One region of the Rhizobium sp. SG741 genome, then DNA from elsewhere that is predicted to be linked to it. Evidence: predicted binding sites of a transcription regulator. Region 1 holds the regulator's gene; each other region holds the start of a gene.
The links. The regulator LexA, encoded in region 1, represses DNA repair genes until DNA is damaged. The targets are predictions, from matches to a motif close to TGTTCNNNNTGTGTTCNG.
Positions count from the first base shown of each region.

Region 2: FHT29_RS09360 (2'-5' RNA ligase family protein) is a predicted target of LexA. The motif match lies at 1,392-1,409, and genes of this name have one in related genera.
Region 3: FHT29_RS18740 (PA0069 family radical SAM protein) is a predicted target of LexA. The motif match lies at 1,156-1,173, and genes of this name have one in related genera.

Region 1 is NZ_JAAZQP010000004.1:176,825-180,098, forward strand. It holds gene FHT29_RS12365 (ComEC/Rec2 family competence protein) at 1-1,535, shown strand, start outside; gene lexA (transcriptional repressor LexA) at 1,516-2,238, opposite strand; gene FHT29_RS12375 (VOC family protein) at 2,663-3,274, shown strand, end outside.
Region 2 is NZ_JAAZQP010000003.1:192,923-196,196, forward strand. It holds gene FHT29_RS09355 (SulP family inorganic anion transporter) at 1-683, shown strand, start outside; gene FHT29_RS09360 (2'-5' RNA ligase family protein) at 693-1,310, opposite strand; gene FHT29_RS09365 (hypothetical protein) at 1,554-1,691, shown strand; gene FHT29_RS09370 (methylated-DNA--[protein]-cysteine S-methyltransferase) at 1,853-2,416, shown strand; gene FHT29_RS09375 (hypothetical protein) at 2,794-3,234, shown strand.
Region 3 is NZ_JAAZQP010000007.1:63,480-66,753, forward strand. It holds gene FHT29_RS18740 (PA0069 family radical SAM protein) at 1-1,086, opposite strand, end outside; gene FHT29_RS18745 (glycosyl transferase) at 1,293-1,811, shown strand; gene FHT29_RS18750 (hypothetical protein) at 1,988-2,302, shown strand; gene moaB (molybdenum cofactor biosynthesis protein B) at 2,334-2,888, opposite strand; gene FHT29_RS18760 (4-(cytidine 5'-diphospho)-2-C-methyl-D-erythritol kinase) at 2,888-3,274, opposite strand, start outside.

The DNA of each region.
Region 1 (3,274 bases):
CGGACGAAACGACCGAAGCGCTGCGAATGGCCGGGCTCACGCATATCATTGCCATTTCCGGCCTCAACATGGCGCTTTCGGCCGGTATCTTCTATATCGGCCTGCGCTATCTGTTCAGCCTGTTTCCCGGCATGGCGCAGGCGTGGCCGACCAAGAAGATAGCCGCTTTCGGCGCGCTGGTAACCCTGACGGCTTACTATCTCATTTCCGGCTTTGGCGTGTCGGCCGAACGCGCCTTCATCATGATGGCGATCATGCTGGTTGCCGTGCTCTTCGACCGGCCGTCGATCAGTCTGCGCAACGTTGCGCTCTCGGCAATCGTCATTCTCAGCCTGTCGCCGTCGCAGGTGCTCGGACCGAGCTTTCAGATGTCCTACGCCGCGACGCTGGCGCTGGTATCCGGCTACACGCTTTGGAAACGGCGCCAGCATCGGGAAAATATTCTTTCGCGCTCCAGGCTCCTGAGCCCCCTGCTGTTCGTTACGCGCTTCTTCGGCGGCATATTGTCGACCTCCTTCATTGGCGGCGCGTCGACGGCGATCTTCTCGATCGAGCATTTTCACCGGTTGGCGACATACGGACTTGCAGCCAATCTCGCTGCGATGCCGATAGTCTCCTTCGTCGTCATGCCGTTTGGCATGGCGGCAATGTTGCTTATGCCATTTGGCCTCGACGGGCCCTTTTGGCAAATCACCGGCGAGGGACTGGAGTTGGTCATCGCTATCGCCAAAACGGTGGCGGGGTGGGGCGGCGATATTACCTTCGGCCGCCAGCCCGCCTGGCTTATGCCGACGTTCATCACAGGCTTTCTGCTCATGACGATGTTGCGAACGAGCGTGCGCCATGTGGGCCTGCTGTTGCTGCTTTCTTCCCTCGGCGTGGCAGCATTCGGCTCTGGCGTGCCCAAACCGGATCTCATGATTTCCGAGGATGGTGTTCTGGTTGCCTTGCGACAGGACGACATACTGGCAACAAATCGCGAAAGGCCGCAGGCTTTCATTTTCGAACAGTGGCAGAGGGCGCTGGTTGCGAGCGAGCATCAACCTCCGACTATCCTTCCTGTTAATAGCCGCCTTCCCCAGATCAGCAAGACGGATCATCGCCGGCGATTGAGCGTCGAAGAGCAGGGCGCAGTTCGCAAGGCAATGGATGAAGCACTCGACCAGGCCATGCAGGGCAGTTTTGCTTGCCAAAAGGGCGCATGGTGCGTCGCGATGCTTGAAAATGGCGCGATGCTGGTCACCATCGAGGACGCAGCTTACCTGTCGCCGGCCTGCGATACGGCCAATATCGTCGTCACTCCCGTACGACTACGCCTGGATCGCTGCCGCTCCGGCGCCATGCTTTTCACAGGCGCCACATTGCGGCAAACAGGGTCCATTGAGATGGACCTCAGCACCGACAAGCCAAATGTGGTTACTGCGTTCGAAAATCCACAGCGCCCATGGGCTCGGCACAGAACCTACGATTGGCGCACAGGCACATTCGGCGCGCCGATCGTCCGAGCATCACCGGTCAGTGATAACGGCGAATGAGGCCAACGAGCTTGCCTTGCACCTTGACGCGATCCGGCCCGAAGATGCGGGTCTCATAAGCGGGATTGGCTGCCTCGAGCGCGATGGAGGCCCCCTTGCGGCGGAAGCGCTTCAGCGTCGCTTCCTCGTCGTCGACGAGCGCGACGACGATATCGCCCGGATTGGCAGTCGTTGCATTGCGAATGATGACCGTATCGCCGTCAAAAATGCCGGCATCGATCATTGAATCGCCTCTTACTTCCAGCGCATAATGCTCGCCCGAGCCGAGCATGTCGGCAGGGACGGTTATGTCGTGGGTATTGTTTTGGATGGCCGAGATCGGAACGCCAGCGGCGATGCGGCCCATGACCGGTACCGAAACAGAGCTGTTCTGGTCGTCGTTCGCCACTTTTGGCGGAGCAGGCGGCGCAACTGGCTGGGGTTTGCCAAGGCTGCCTTCGATGACGCTCGGCGAAAAGCCGCGGCGCGGCTGCAGGCTTGGATTATAGGCATCCGGCAGCTTGATGACCTCAAGCGCTCTGGCCCTGTTCGGTAGCCGGCGGATGAACCCTCGTTCCTCCAAAGCCGTGATCAGACGGTGAATACCGGATTTGGATGCAAGATCCAGCGCGTCCTTCATCTCGTCGAAAGATGGTGGCACGCCGGACTCCTTCATCCGTTCGTGAATGAAGAGAAGCAGTTCCTGCTGCTTGCGCGTCAACATCGTCTTGGAACCCCAGAATCGAGAAAAGCGTGAAACAAATCCAGAACGGACACTATATGTTCCATATGTGTTCCGCAAGTACTTAAATTTCGGTAAAGCTTTGCACGGACAGTTAAATATTCGACATCACTGGGTGGACCCGATAAAAGTCTCATATGGTTATATCCGCGCTAACATATCGGAAAACATAAGGAAATGCTCTTTAGTGCTTCATTGGGCGCATGCAGCCTACCTTGAGTAGCTGACGCATGGATGAAAGCCATTTTCACGACATGCGATTCCGGTACCGATCAAAGAATCAGCCGCGTGATCTGGCGTCTTCGACAGGACATGCGGTCGTCTTGCGCCTCTATCGTCTTGCTTTCATCTTGAATTGGAGGATGGATGGGCGCAAACCTGCGGGCGCAGGAAAATAGGAGACATCATGACTTTGTCGCCGCATCCGCTGGATCATCTCGTATTGCCGACCGTCAATCTCGCTTTGGCGCGCGAGCGGCTCGGCAAGCTCGGTTTCACCGTCGCGCCCGACGCCCGGCATCCGTTCGGCACCGAGAATGCCTGCGTCTTCTTTGCGGACAAGACCTATCTTGAACCGCTGGCAGTGGCATCCCCTGAGCAATGTGAGGAGAGCGTCGGCGCGGGGAATGTCTTCGTTGCGCGCGATCAGGCCTATCGCTTCCGGCTCGGTGAAGACGGCTTTTCAGCCGTGGTGTTCGGCTCGGAGGATGCTGTCGCCGATGATGAGCGCTTTCGGGTAAGCGCCATCTCGGCGGGACGCATGCTGGATTTCTCGCGTCCCATGAAAATGCCGGATGGAACGGAGACCGTCGCCGGTTTTCGTCTCGCTTTCGCCGCCGATCTGCGTGCGCCGGATTTTCTGGCCTTCTGCTGCCAGCGCATCAATCCGCTGCCGGCCGATCGCAGCGTGCTGGAGCGCCATGAAAACGGCGTCACCGGCATTGCGCGGGTGGCGATATCGACACCCACCCCGGCCGCGTTCCGCACTTTCTTCGAAGCGATCGTCGGTGAACCCTGG
Region 2 (3,274 bases), on a different contig from region 1:
CCATCGGCCTTGCCATTCTGATTGCCTGCGCCGGGCCGCTGGTGGCGCTTCTGCCCGAGCCGGTGCTGGCGGCAGTGGTGATTGCAGCCCTCACGCATGCGCTCGATCCCAGCCCGATCCTGCATCTGCGGCGGCTGCATCGCGATTTCTACGTCGCGATCGGCGCTGCTGCGGGTGTGCTGATTTTTGGTGTCCTCAACGGCATGCTGCTGGCAATCGCACTCTCGCTTGCCGCGATGATGCATCGACTGGCCTCGCCCTATGTCGCCCGACTGGGGCGCCTCGGCAGCAGTCACAACTTCGTCGATATCAGCCGGCACGGCGATGCGTCCGAGATGCCGGGCATTGTCATCTGGCGACCAGGCGAGACGCTGTTTTTCGGCAATGCCGACACGATCTTCGGCGAGATCCTGTCGCGCAGCCGCAGCGAGGCGGGATTGCGGGCCGTCGTTCTCAGCCTTGAAGAGAGCTTCGATCTGGACAGCACGGGGATGGATGCCTTGATGGAGTTCGATGGCGCCATGCGCCGCGCCGGCATCCGCGTGCAATTCGCTCGTGCGCATGATCGGGTGCGCGATCTCATGGCGGCAGCCGGCATAGCCGATCTTGAGAGCCGCTGCAGCTTCAGCGTCGAGGATGCGGTGGCGGCGGTGATGGCGGATGACAATCAGCCGAAGGTTTGAACGGGCTGTTCAGTCGCGCAAAGTCCAATAGCAAAGATGCTCGTGGATTGATTCACCCTGTAGGCTGTTGATGAGGACGAAGTCTTTGGCTGTCCAGGTCACAGGTTCTTCGAGCACAATGTCGGGAACTGAATGGCCCTGATAGAGCAGCGTCATATGCGGCTCGACGGGCTTTTCCTTGATGGGCGCAATGCCGGTAAGCCGCATGGCATCGACCAATTCCTGATAGATCGCCTTGAGTTCGGCGTTTCCATTCTCGTTCCATAGAACAAGCGGGCGATTATCGCCATTGCCGAAACTGACAGCCCGGTCGAAGACTACTGAACAGGACGGCTTCCTAACTTTAGAGGCGGCTTCCATCGCCGCAAACACCGTCTCTTCGGGCAAGTAGCGAAAAGAGCCGATAGTATAGAGCGTCACATGGAGGAGATTGGCTTTTCGCGGCTTCGCGAAAAACCGGTACCGTCGATGGAAATTGCCTGCAAGCTTGTGACTCTTTGCGGCGATCTCCGGATCGGGAAGGATTGCAAAATAGAGTTCGCTGATTGGCCTTTGATCGATTGGCGGTAGTGTCCGGCTGGACGAACCGCCGCTGAGATAGAGCGAGAGCTGGTCTTTGTTCTTCATGGGATTGCGTCAAAGCCACGCGGCTTTGCCTCCTCCTATTCTGGTGATCCGCACATCATAGGGACGCATGGCAGCTATATCAAGAACAAAAAGAGAACATACTTGATGAATCGGGGCGAGTAAACTGGCTGAAGGCGATCCGCCGAATCTCAATTTTAGAAATGCCATCGAATAAAATGCCCGCCTGATTTGTTCACTCTCCGCCAGGGGTATTTGTGCCGTCTTCAAAAGGAACGATCTCACATGTTGACGAAAGCCATCTTCTCGATCGCCTTGCTCGCTCTCGTCGGTCTCGGTGTTTCCTCTTGTTCCACCTCGGACCAGCATGGCTCCGGTGGCAACATGACGATGAATCCTCCTCCGGCCGGCGGCGGATACTGATACGCCAGGATGCGAGGTAGGATTGGGGCGCCGTCATCGCGGCGGCGCCGTTTTCCTCAACGGGCAAAATGTCGGCAATATCGGCCCTGCACAAGAATCGGGTTGAATTTCACGGCTCGTGGCACGATTTTCATGACAAGTGGAAACACGGAGCGTCCGTCATGAACGAGACAAGGCAAGACTATCTGATCTTCGAAACCGCCGGCGGTTTCTGCGGTATCGCCTGGAGCGATATCGGCGTCATACGCTTCCAATTGCCGACGAAGGATGCCGGGGCGACCGAACGCCTGCTTCGGCGTCGCCTGCCGAATGCGCATCCCGGCACGCCGACGCCTGAAGTCGCGGAGGTCGTCGCCAAGGTGAAACGGTATTTTGCGGGCGAAGAGATCGATTTTTCCGGCGTCGCCCTCGATCTCGGCGAACAGGATGCCTTTTTCAAGCAGATCTACGATGCCGCCCGGCAGGTCACCTGGGGCCATACCACTACCTATGGGACGCTGGCGAAACAGCTTGGCGTCGGGCCGGAAGCCGCCCGCGACGTCGGCCAGGCGATGGCAAAGAATCCGGTCGCGCTGATCATCCCCTGCCATCGCGTTCTGGCGGCAGGCGGCAAGATCGGCGGCTTTTCGGCGCCCGGCGGCTCCAACGCCAAGGCCCGGATGCTGGAGCTGGAAGGCGTCCAGCTCGCGCCGCCGAAACCTGTGCAGCAATCACTGGGGTTCTAGGCAGCGGCACTGGGAGGAGGGGGGCTTCCTCCCCAGGCTTTAGATACCTGGCGGGCGCGGGAAAACAGCAGCGTCTCCTTGTCGTTGAAGCGTACAGGCGTCGGATCGCTATATCCCGCCTCGCGAGGTCGCAAAGGCCCTGCCGAAGGTTCGCGAAAGGTTTCAAACACCTGGTTGCGACCATGTGACCGATGCCGAGAACTGGTCGCGCGCGCTAATTTCTTCGAGCAGCGCGCGACCGAATATGTGCTCTAACGCTTTGTTATTATCGTGCTTTGGAACTAATGACGCGCGAAACTGTTCATATATAACTTTGACGCGACGCTGACGTCGTCCCGGCCGGCTGGGTAAGCGGCGCTCTTGAGGAATAGCCCATCATGAAGATTTCGTCCGCATTTCGTTCAGTCGCAGTTGCCACCATTGCCGCCGCGGGAATTAGCTTTGCCAGCGCCGCGCATGCCGACAGCGGTACGATCCGTTTTGCCGTCTATAAGGCTGCCTTCTTCGTCGGTGGTTCCGGAGGCGAGGGCACGCTGACCTTCCATGGTCGCCGCTATCCCGTCTCGATTGGCGGTATCTCGGGCGGCCTCGCCTTCGGGGCCTCCAAGACCTATTTCCAAGGCACCGTTACCCATATTCGTCGCGCCCAGGATGTGTCGGGGATCTACGGTGCAGCGGGCGGCGGCGGCGCAGTCGGCAAAGGCGCCCAGATGATCGTCATGACCAATGACAAGGGCGCCCAACTCGAACTCACAGGCAGGCAGGTTGGCCTGCAGGTCAATGCCGATATCAGCGGTCTGAGCATCACGGTGAAGTAAGGGCGCCACACCGTTCATCATTCCTTGGATGGGCCCGATT
Region 3 (3,274 bases), on a different contig from region 1:
GCGTGTGAGATCGAGCCGCCGCGTTGCCATTTCGAAGCGACGGCTGATCTGCCAGGCATAGGGTCCGGCACCCTTCATGCGTTTGCCAAAATCGGCATCGTAATCCTTGCCGCCGCGCATCGAGCGGACCAGCGACATGACGTGGCGGTATCGATCCGGATAGTGCTGCAGCAGCCAGTCGCGAAACAGCGGGCTCACTTCCAGAGGCAGCCGCAGGATCACATAGCTTGCCTCCAGCGCGCCGGCAGCCTTGCCGGCATCGAGGATGCGCTCGATCTCATGGTCGTTGAGGGCGGGAATGATCGGCGCCACCATGATCGAGGTGCGGATGCCGGCCTCGCTCAGGGCCTGGATCGCCTCCAGTCGCCGCGGCGGCGTCGCGGCGCGCGGTTCCATGGTGCGCGCCAGCTTCCGATCGAGCGTCGTCACCGACAGGCCCACCCGCACCAGGTTCTTGGCGGCCATGTCCTTGAGGATATCGATATCGCGCATGACCAGCGCTGATTTGGTGACGATAGCGACCGGATGGTTCGCCCTGTTCAGCACTTCGAGGATCTGGCGCATGATCCGCCATTCCTTCTCTATCGGCTGATAGGGATCGGTGTTGGTGCCGATGGCGATGACGCGCGGCTTGTAGCCGGGCTTTGCCAGTTCCCGCTCCAGAAGCTTCGCCGCATCCGGCTTGGCAAACAGCTTCGCTTCGAAATCCAGCCCCGGCGACAGGCCCATATAGGCATGCGTCGGCCGCGCGAAGCAGTAGATGCAGCCGTGCTCGCAGCCGCGATAGGGATTGATGGAACGATCGAAGGGAATATCGGGCGATTCGTTGCGCGTGATCGCGGTGCGCGGCTTCTCCACCTGCACCTCGGTCTTGAAGGGCGGAAGCTCCTCCAGGGTCTGCCAGCCGTCATCGAAGGTCTCGCGCTGCCGAGCTTCGAACCGGCCGCTCGGGTTCAGCCCGGCGCCGCGTCCGCGCCGGCGCTCGACGTCGACCCTGAGGCCGGCGTCGGCGATCAAGGCGTTGGCAATGTCTGGCGTATTGGCAGGCGCGAATGCGGCCTGCCCTGCAAGGGACTGCTCGTTCATCGGTAGCTCCAGGGCGGTTCGTGGCGCCGCACGCCGCGTCTAAGATGATTAAATTCCTATCCGACAAATGAGAACAATGCAAGAACAAAATACGAAATTGCACTCCGCCGCGACCTTTGAGGCTGTGTATAAGCCCTCCCGCTAAACCTTCGGGTTTGAGGGGTTATGCGCTGGCAATAAATTGTGCGCCGCTCTATAAATGGGCAATGTTGACGGTAATCATCGAATGTCAGGATCAGGAACCTGAGCTGGCGCAGACATTGGCGGCATTGGTGGCGGGCGCTATCGAGGGCCTGGTTTGCGATGTCGTCGTGCTCGATCACGGCTCGCGGGACGGCACCTCACGGGTGGCGGATGCCGCCGGCTGCCGGTTCTATTCGCAGTGGGATATAAAGGACATATTGCGCACGGCGCGCGGCGAATGGCTGCTGCTGGTCGAGCCCGGCGCGCGCCCGCAGGCCGGCTGGATCGACGAGATCGCCGAATATGTTTCATTGAACAAGGTGCCTGCACGCTTTACCGCATCGCGTGGTTATCGCCGGCCTTTCCTGCAGCGCATCGGCCGCGGCACACCGCCCCTGGAGCTGGGATTGCTGCTTTCCAAGCCACAGGCCATCGCCGTCGCCAGAACCGGCATGCGGCTGGCGGAATTCGCCAAAGGTCAGAAAAGCCGCAGGCTTTCAAGCGAGCTCATTCCATCCTGGGTCGCGCGGGCGGCGCGATAGAGCTTTCATCGTCCCAGATTCCATTTGTAAACCTGGGAATAGCTGTCATAATTTTGTTGTGGCGGCACCTTTCGCGTATCGCGTCGGGCGGCCGACCACGAAGATGCCGGTATGCGGCGGAACTGGTCAGCGGAACTCTCCTTTTCCGCCGAGATTTCGGCGAAAGGAGGTGCGTTATGAAACGCACGATGCTCTACCGCCTTATGGCAACGGCCTTCGTTGCAAGTGCAATTCTCTATCCCGGCGTTGCCGCCTCCCAAGCGACACTGGCTTGCGCCAAGCGCGTTGATATCATCGCGTTCCTTGGCGACCATCTTTCCGAAAAGCTGTCGGCTGCCGGCAAGCTCGATCCCAACACCATCGTTGAAATCTACGCTGCCGAAAGCGGCAACTGGACGCTGATGATCAGCGACGTCTCCGGACGGAGCTGCATCATTCTCAGCGGTGATACTTGGGAATCAATTCCTGCCCTGCCGGGGCCAAAGGCATAGCGGGCTGCGAGGCCTTGCGGACACGCAGGATCTATTTGGAACCGCCGCCGCGCTTCAGATGCTCGTCGAGGCGGGGCATGATCTCCACGAAATTGCAAGGCATGTGCCGGTAGTCGAGCTGCGCCTTCAATATGCCGTCCCAGGCGTCCTTGCAGGCGCCGGGAGAGCCCGGCAGCACGAAGATGAAAGTGGCATTGGCGACGCCGCCGGTTGCCCGCGACTGTATCGTCGCCGTGCCGATCTTGTCGTAGGAAATGCGATGGAAGACCTCGGAAAAACCGTCCATCCGCTTTTCGAACAAGGGTTCCAGCGCCTCGGGCGTGACGTCGCGGCCGGTAAAGCCGGTGCCGCCGGTGGTGATCACGACGTCGACCGCATCATCAAGTGTCCAGGCTTCCACCTGGGCGCGAATGCGCTCCTTGTCATCGGGAACGATGGCGCGGCCGACAAGCCTGTGACCGGCTTCGGCAATGCGTGCGACCAGCGTATCGCCAGACTTGTCGTCGGCCAGCGTGCGCGTATCGGAGACGGTCAGCACGGCGATGCCGACGGGAATGAAGGATCTTTCGGTGCCTGGGCCTGCCATCATGCCTCTCCCGCAATCGTCTCGGTCGCCTGGAAATACCAGTCCGGCTTCTGTCTGTGAAGCAAGGCAGCCGCAGCCTCTGCCTGCTCGATGGTATCGAAGATGCCGAAGCATGTCGCCCCGGAGCCGGACATGCGCGTCACAATGGCATGCTGGCTTCCGATCAAACCGGCGAGCGTTGAAATCTCGCCGCAAATCATTCGCGCCGGGGGCTCGAGGTCGTTGCGCAGGCTTCTGATCGTCTCGATCCATTCGTCGCGCCCCTGAGGCATCCGCGACGGGAACAGGAGCGGCGGATTGTCCTTGCGGGAAAGCCGGCGGAATACCTCCGGTGTCGAGACGCCGACAAGGGGATTGCCGAGAACCATGGAAAAGGACGGAAAGTC